DNA from 2 places in the Enterobacter chinensis genome. Region 2 is predicted to be linked to the other one. Evidence: predicted binding sites of a transcription regulator. Region 2 holds the regulator's gene; the other holds the start of a gene.
The links. Region 2 encodes LexA, which represses DNA repair genes until DNA is damaged. Its sites were predicted from a motif close to TNCTGTATGTACATACAGNA; they were not measured.

Region 1 (4,425 bases), on a different contig from region 2:
GCTGGGTGCAGAGCTACGGCTCCCGCTGCGTGAAGCCACCGGTGGTTATCGGTGACGTCAGCCGCCCGGAAGCGATCACCGTGGAGTGGGCGAAATACGCGCAGTCCCTGACGGACAAGCCGGTGAAAGGCATGCTCACCGGTCCGGTAACGATTCTTTGCTGGTCCTTCCCGCGTGAAGACGTGACCCGTGAAACCATCGCGAAGCAAATTGCGCTGGCATTGCGTGACGAAGTGGCCGATCTCGAAGCCGCAGGCATTGGCATCATCCAGATTGACGAACCGGCGCTACGCGAAGGCTTGCCGCTGCGCCGCAGCGACTGGGATGCGTATTTACAGTGGGGCGTGGAAGCGTTCCGCATCAACGCCGCGGTCGCGAAGGACGACACCCAGATCCACACCCACATGTGTTACTGCGAATTTAACGACATCATGGATTCGATTGCCGCGCTGGACGCTGACGTGATCACCATCGAGACCTCGCGTTCAGACATGGAACTGCTGGAGTCGTTTGAAGAGTTCGACTACCCGAATGAGATTGGACCGGGCGTGTACGACATTCACTCCCCGAACGTGCCGAGCGTGGAGTGGATTGAAGCCCTGTTGAAAAAAGCGGCTCAGCGCATTCCGGCAGAACGCCTGTGGGTGAACCCGGACTGCGGACTGAAAACCCGCGGCTGGGCGGAAACCCGCGCAGCGCTCGCCAACATGGTGAAGGCGGCGCAGAACTTGCGTCAGGGTTGAGGCGTTAGTTCACTTCCGTTATGTAGGCCCGGCAAGGCGTAACCGCCACCGGGCTTTTTTTTACACTTTCTTCCCGCCGTACTGACTAAACCACGCCAGCATTCTCTGCCAGCCATCTTTGGCTGATTCAGCGTGATAGCTCGGACGATAATCGGCGTTAAACGCATGCCCGGCATCCGGGTACACCACAATCTCTGCCTTTGCATTTGCTGCACGGAGCGCATGGCGCATGGTCTCTACCGAATCCAGCGAAATACCGGTGTCCTGACCGCCGTACAGCCCTAATACCGGGGCATTTAACTCAGTGGCAATATCAACGGGATGTTTCGGTGAATTCAGCGTTTTTTCACCCACCAGTTTGCCGTACCAGGCGACAGCGGCTTTGAGTTGCGGGTTATGCGCGGCATACAGCCAGCTAATGCGTCCGCCCCAGCAGAAACCGGTGACCAGCAGGCGGTGTGGATCGCCCCCGTTGCGCGCCGCCCAGCTGGCGACGTGATCGAGATCGGCCAGTACCTGAGCGTCAGGAACTTTGCTGACCAGGTTACTGAGCAATGTGGGAATATCGCTGTAGTCGTTCGGATCGCCCTGACGGAAGTAGAGCTCTGGGGCAACGGCCAGATACCCTTCGAGCGCCAGCCGGCGGCAGAGATCGCGAATGTGTTCATGAACACCAAAAATCTCCTGGATCACAATCACGATGGGCAGCGGGCCGTCTGCCGATTTTGGCCGTGCGTGATAAGCAGGCATATTCTCCCCCTGCGAGGGAATGGAGGTCTCACCCGCGGTAATTGCCGCTTCTGGCGTCGACACGATGGTTGAAGCATGCGGAGCCGCAGCAGGTGCAAATCCGGTTTTTTCAGTCATGGCATTCTCCGTACCAATGAGTTAGCGCAAAGGTAAATATAGACACCAGGTTAACAACTCACAGTGCCTTAAACGGTCTATCTTTTGTGCAGCACCTGGCGATATAACTTGTTAATGTGATGTGAATCACTTTTTGATGGAAAATTAATGCAATCATTTTCATTCATGGTGAGGAGCGTCACGAAATTAAGCTTGCCGCTTCTGTAAAGTACCGTTTTACTTCTTCTGACTAACCGACCCACAGAGGAGTCACCTATGTCTAAGTCTGATGTTTTTCATCTCGGCCTCACCAAAAACGATTTACAAGGGGCTACGCTCGCAATCGTCCCGGGCGATCCTGAGCGTGTGGAAAAGATCGCCGCGCTGATGGATAAGCCGGTCAAGCTGGCAGCTCATCGTGAATTCACCACCTGGCGTGCAGAGCTGGATGGTAAAGCCGTGATCGTGTGTTCTACCGGTATCGGTGGCCCGTCTACTTCTATTGCTGTTGAAGAGCTGGCGCAGCTGGGCATTCGTACTTTCCTGCGTATCGGTACCACCGGCGCTATTCAGCCGCATATCAACGTTGGTGATGTGCTGGTCACGACCGCGTCCGTGCGTCTGGACGGGGCGAGCCTGCACTTTGCACCAATGGAATTCCCGGCGGTGGCTGATTTCGAATGTACGACTGCGTTGGTTGAAGCGGCGAAATCCGTTGGCGCAACCACCCACGTGGGCGTAACCGCCTCTTCCGACACCTTCTACCCGGGCCAGGAGCGTTACGACACCTTCTCAGGCCGCGTGGTAAGCCGCTTTAAAGGCTCAATGGAAGAGTGGCAGTCCATGGGCGTGATGAACTACGAAATGGAATCCGCAACGCTGCTGACCATGTGCGCAAGCCAGGGTCTGCGTGCCGGTATGGTGGCGGGCGTTATCGTCAACCGTACTCAGCAGGAGATCCCGAACGCCGAAACCATGAAGCAGACCGAAAGTCATGCGGTGAAAATCGTGGTGGAAGCCGCGCGTCGCCTGATCTAATCCTCTCTTCTGAAAACAAAGGCCGACACGTTCGGCCTTTATTTTTTGCGTAGCGCCTTGCAGGAAAACCCTTTCAAACTGGACGTTTATACAGCACAATTCTATTTTGTGCGGGTAATACGTTGATGCAGGGGGCATTGTGGATATCTCAGTCCTGATTTATGCGGTGATTGCGCTGGCGGGCGTGGGGATGGGCTGGCTCATTTCCAGCTACCAGCATGCACAGCAGAAGGCCGACCAGCTGGCCGAGCGAGAAGAGATAGTCGCCGATTTAAGCGCGGCAAAACAGCAGCTTGCTCTGAGTGAACACTGGCGAGATGAGTGTGAACTGCTCAATAACGAGCTGCGCAATCTGCGTGATATCAACACCTCACTGGAGGCCGATCTCCGCGAAGTGACCACCCGCCTCGAATCCACCCAGCTTCATGCGGAAGACAAAATCCGCCAGATGATCAACAGCGAGCAGCGCCTCAGCGAACAGTTTGAGAACCTCGCCAACCGTATTTTCGAGCACAGCAACCGCCGCGTTGACGAACAGAACCGCCAGAGCCTGAACAGCCTGCTGACGCCCCTGCGTGAACAGCTTGACGGTTTTCGTCGCCAGGTGCAGGACAGCTTTGGTCAGGAAGCCCGCGAGCGGCACACGCTGGCGCATGAGATTCGCAATCTCCAGCAGCTGAATGCCCAGATGGCGCAGGAAGCGGTCAACCTGACCCGCGCGCTTAAAGGGGATAACAAAACGCAGGGCAACTGGGGAGAAGTCGTGCTGACCCGCGTACTGGAAGCCTCTGGCTTGCGGGAAGGGTATGAATACGAAACGCAGGTGAGTATCGAAAACGATGCCCGCTCGCGTATGCAACCGGATGTGATTGTGCGGCTGCCGCAGGGCAAAGATGTGGTGATTGACGCCAAAATGACGCTCGTTGCCTACGAACGTTACTTTAATGCGGAAGATGACTACACGCGTGAGTCTGCCCTCCAGGAGCACATAGCCTCCGTGCGTAACCACATTCGCCTGCTCGGCAGAAAAGACTATCAGCAGCTGCCGGGGCTCCGCTCGCTCGACTATGTATTGATGTTTATTCCTGTTGAGCCGGCGTTCCTGCTGGCGCTGGACAGACAGCCTGAACTGATCACCGAAGCGCTGAAAAATAACATTATGCTGGTGAGTCCAACCACGTTGCTGGTGGCCCTGCGGACGATTTCAAACCTGTGGCGCTATGAACACCAGAGCCGTAATGCCCAGCAGATCGCCGATCGCGCCAGCAAGCTGTACGATAAAATGCGCCTGTTCGTGGACGATATGTCTTCCGTTGGGCAAAGCCTGGATCGCGCGCAGGATAACTATCGTCAGGCAATGAAAAAACTCTCTTCTGGGCGCGGCAATCTGCTTGCACAAGCCGAAGCTTTCCGCAGCCTGGGGGTGGAGGTCAAACGCGAGATTAATCCGGAATTGGTTGAACAGGCCACAGAGCAGGATGAAGAGTTCAGGCTGCGTGAGGGCGCTGTTGGGCAAAATACTGGCAGTGAAGACAACGATTTAGCGGCGGAATTATCGCCAGAGTCGTCGCCAGCGCGTTTCTTTCGCGGTGGTTGAATCGTAGGGCAAATGCGCCCAATCTGTTACACTTGACCGACATTTTACTTTACTGATTAGCAGGCTCTGAGATGGCTGACGATTCACAAGACACAACGCACTTTGGCTTTCAGACTGTAGCCAAAGCGCAGAAAGCTGACATGGTGGCCCACGTATTTCATTCCGTGGCGGCGAAGTACGATGTGATGAATGACCTGATGT
Region 2 (4,425 bases):
ATGACCGTCATGCGCCAGCTGGCGTACACGCTCGGCGTTATGAACGTTGATGCCCTGGTAGAGGCGGTTCCAGGTAAAGCCGAGAATACGATCGGAAAGGCGAATCATCTCGTAAGAGAAGTTCGCTGCGATCTCTTCCATCAGCGCAATGGCGTTCTGCTGCGCTTTCTCATGTGAAATTTTCTTGCTGCGCGCTTCGTCTTCAACGGCGCGGGCAATCGCTTTGGAAGCCAACAGCTTGTTGAACAGATCCTGACGCGCCGGGAGACGCGGCCCAACGGCAGCCAGACGCTGACGAGCGAAGTGCATACGCGCCACGCGCGCCAGTTTTTGCGCGATGATCTTGTCGGTGCCATGCTCGTCCGCCATTCGACGCAGCGAAACGGAAGGAGAGAAGCGCACAAAGCTGTCGCGTCCCAGCCAGGAGACCGCGAAGAACTTCTGGATGCCGTTAAGCATGCGCAGAGGTGGATTCTCTTCACCTTTTTCACGACCCGGGCGGCGACCAAACATCACCGATACCGGCACCATCTGCACATCCAGGTCAGGATTGCTGCGGTGCAGGTCCAGATAGTCATGGAACAGCTTGATGGACTCTTCTTTTGGCGTGTAATAGGTAAACACGCGAGGTCCACCATGAATGAACACGTAGCGCGGCAGCAGAGTGCCGTCAACTTCCAGCGGTTCAAGCGGGTCAGGTAAATCATGCGCCAGACACTGGGCGCGAAGCGTCAGTAAGTCTGCCTTCGAGTTATAAGGCAAAACGTACATAATAGGACGTGACGTATCGAGCCCCAATTCCAGCGCGGGTTCTGCTGGGATAGACTTGCTTTTTACCAGGATGCTTAATGGTAAATTAAGTAATTTGTAGTAAATTCGTGGCCAGCCGGACATAAACGATGTAAAGCCTCTGGTTAATAATGCAATTGCGGCGCAAGGATAACAGAAAGCGCGCAAAATTTCTGTTGTTACCCGTCATACTTAAGGCGGCAGCGAAACGCGCTGCTCCTGTAGTTACTGACGCTATTTCCAATAAAAGGTTCTTTTAATGGCCAATAATACCACTGGGTTAACCCGAATCATCAAAGCCGCCGGCTATTCCTGGAAAGGTTTCCGTGCCGCGTGGATCAATGAAGCCGCCTTTCGCCAGGAAGGCGTCGCCGCTATCATCGCGGTGATTATCGCTTGTTTCCTTGATATTGATGCGATAACACGCGTTCTTCTGATCGGCTCCGTGCTTCTGGTGATGATAGTGGAAATTCTTAATAGCGCTATTGAGGCTGTTGTTGACCGTATAGGTTCTGATTTCCACGAGCTCTCTGGCCGGGCAAAAGACATGGGCTCTGCTGCCGTGTTGCTGGCGATTATCACCGCCGTTATCACCTGGGTCACGCTGCTTTGGTCACATTTCCGATGAGCCTCGAGGAATAATTAAGTCCCTGGTTTTTTGTGCAGTTTTTGGTTCCAAAATCGCCTTTGACTGTATATACTCACAGCATAACTGTATATACACCCAGGGGGCGGAATGAAAGCGTTAACGACCAGGCAGCAAGAGGTGTTTGATCTCATCCGGGATCATATCGGCCAGACGGGTATGCCACCCACGCGTGCGGAAATCGCTCAGCGTCTGGGCTTCCGTTCTCCGAATGCTGCCGAAGAACACCTGAAAGCGCTGGCGCGTAAGGGCGTGATTGAGATTGTTTCGGGCGCGTCCCGCGGTATCCGCCTGCTGGTGGAAGAAGAGACGGGCATTCCGCTGGTGGGGCGTGTTGCTGCAGGTGAGCCTTTACTGGCACAGCAGCATATTGAAGGCCACTACCAGGTCGATCCAGCCATGTTCAAACCGAGCGCTGATTTCCTGCTGCGCGTAAGCGGTATGTCGATGAAAGACATCGGCATTCTTGACGGCGATCTGCTGGCGGTTCACAAAACGCAGGATGTGCGCAATGGCCAGGTTGTGGTCGCACGCATCGATGACGAAGTCACCGTCAAGCGTCTTAAAAAACAGGGTAACACCGTCCAGTTGTTGCCTGAAAACAATGAGTTCTCCCCGATTGTGGTGGATCTCCGTGAGCATAATTTCTCTATCGAAGGACTGGCGGTTGGGGTCATTCGCAACGGTGAATGGCTCTAATCTCTTCCTGACAGGCTACGGCTCCGCTGTAGCCTGATTCATTTCCTGCTCCCGGTATTTTTCATGTCACTGCTGACGGCATCAGATAAGGCATTGTGGCGTCTTGCTCTGCCGATGATTTTCTCCAACATCACCGTACCCTTGCTGGGTCTGGTCGATACTGCTGTTATTGGTCATCTTGATTCCCCTGTTTATCTTGGCGGCGTGGCCATTGGCGCGACGGCAACCAGCTTCCTGTTTATGTTGCTGCTCTTTTTGCGCATGAGTACCACCGGACTTACCGCACAGGCTTATGGTGCAAAAGATCCGTTGCGTCTGGCTCGCGCGCTGGTGCAGCCGCTGATACTTGCGCTTGGTGCGGGTGCGTTAATCGTTTTACTGCGCGCTCCCCTGATTGACCTTGCGCTCCATATCGTGGGCGGCAGCGAGGCGGTACTGGAGCAGGCGCGACGTTTCCTTGAAATCCGCTGGCTCAGCGCGCCCGCCTCGCTGGCAAACCTGGTCCTGCTGGGGTGGCTTCTGGGCGTACAGTATGCCCGTGCGCCAGTGATTCTGCTGGTGGTGGGTAACCTTCTCAACATTGTGCTGGATATCTGGCTGGTGATGGGTCTGCACATGAACGTGCGGGGTGCGGCACTGGCGACTGCGATTGCAGAATACGGGACCTTTATTATTGGTCTGTGGATGGTCTGGCGTGTTCTGGCGATGCGCGGGATCTCCCTTGCGCTGCTTAAAACCGCATGGCGTGGGAATATCCGTAAGCTGCTGGCGCTCAACCGTGACATCATGCTGCGCTCGCTGCTTCTTCAACTCTGTTTCGGCGCGCTGACGGTTTTCGGGGCCCGGCTGGGGCCAGAAATTGTCGCGGTCAACGCGGTATTGATGACGCTCCTGACCTTTACTGCCTACGCACTGGACGGCTTTGCCTATGCGGTTGAAGCGCATTCTGGACAGGCATACGGTGCGCGCGAAAGCGGGCAGCTCCAGGATGTGTGGCGGGCAGCCTGCCGTCAGTCGGGACTGGTCGCGCTGGCGTTTGGTCTGGTTTACGCCTGTTTTGGCCAGCAGATCGTTGCGTTACTCACCTCTCTTTCTTCACTGCGCGAGCTGGCGAGCCATTACCTTATCTGGCAGGTGATTTTACCGGTGGTCGGCGTCTGGTGTTATCTCCTGGACGGCATGTTTATTGGTGCGACGCGCGGAGCCGAAATGCGTAACAGCATGGCTGTCGCTGCGGCAGGGTTTGGCCTGACGCTGCTGACGCTCCCGTGGCTTGGTAACCACGGTTTATGGCTGGCCCTTGCCGTCTTCCTCTCGCTGCGGGGGATATCGCTGGCTTTTATCTGGCGGCGCCACTGGCGGAACAATACCTGGTTCCCCTCGCGTCACGATATATCGTGACGGTTAAAGATTCCGAATATGAAACCAACTGCCGAATCCTTAACTACAATAATCATTACGTCCAGCAGAAAAGAACGTAACGGACGTTACGACCCGACGCTTAACTAAGAGGACACGATGATGAATAAAGACGAAATCGGCGGCAACTGGAAGCAGTTCAAAGGTAAAGCGAAAGAACAGTGGGGTAAGCTGACTGATGACGATATGACCGTCATTGAAGGTAAACGCGATCAGCTTGTTGGTAAAATCCAGGAGCGTTACGGCTACGCAAAAGACCAGGCGGAAAAAGAAGTGGGCGACTGGGAAAAACGCAACGACTACCGCTGGTAACCGGGCTATACCCGAAGTACAAGGAAGTACACTCTGAGGCGGCCATGAGCCGCCTTTGCTTTTGCTGCTAACGCGGCTTTTTCTTCACGAGAATAGAGTGGTCGTGCTGACATGCATCCTGATGACGACAGGCTTCCACTTCCACGCACGCTGAGCACAGCCCGTGTGCTTCAATCACGTTATGACGCAGGGCAAAGCCCATTTTAGCGGCCAGCGAATGCATAATGTCTTCCACGCCTTCCGCGCCTTCTTCTTTCACCGCTCCACAGCGATCGCAGATAAACATCGCCGATGTATGCGTAGGCTGATCGAACAGATGGCACAGCACATAGCTGTTTGTGGACTCCACTTTATGCACGAACCCTTGTTCCAGCAGGAAATCCAGCGCGCGATAGACCGTCGGTGGCTTCGCCTGCGGCTCGCTTTCGCGAAGCAGGTCGAGCAGGTCGTAGGCACTGATGGCGCCCTGCTGCAGGCTCATCAGACGTAAGACTTCAAGGCGCTGCGGAGTCAGGCGCACATTGCGTTGCGCGCACAGCTTTTCGGCCTGCGCTAACAGC

Region 1: rmuC (DNA recombination protein RmuC) is a predicted target of LexA. The motif match lies at 2,704-2,723, and genes of this name have one in related genera.

Annotation. Positions count from the first base shown of each region.
Region 1 covers NZ_JARDVI010000011.1:16,280-20,704, reverse strand. The annotation lists gene metE (5-methyltetrahydropteroyltriglutamate--homocysteine S-methyltransferase) at 1-743, shown strand, start outside; gene PYW49_RS22830 (dienelactone hydrolase family protein) at 804-1,610, opposite strand; gene udp (uridine phosphorylase) at 1,866-2,627, shown strand; gene rmuC (DNA recombination protein RmuC) at 2,767-4,224, shown strand; gene ubiE (bifunctional demethylmenaquinone methyltransferase/2-methoxy-6-polyprenyl-1,4-benzoquinol methylase UbiE) at 4,296-4,425, shown strand, end outside.
Region 2 covers NZ_JARDVI010000009.1:65,369-69,793, forward strand. The annotation lists gene plsB (glycerol-3-phosphate 1-O-acyltransferase PlsB) at 1-894, opposite strand, end outside; gene PYW49_RS21955 (diacylglycerol kinase) at 1,049-1,417, shown strand; gene lexA (transcriptional repressor LexA) at 1,526-2,134, shown strand; gene dinF (MATE family efflux transporter DinF) at 2,198-3,535, shown strand; gene PYW49_RS21970 (CsbD family protein) at 3,656-3,865, shown strand; gene zur (zinc uptake transcriptional repressor Zur) at 3,933-4,425, opposite strand, start outside.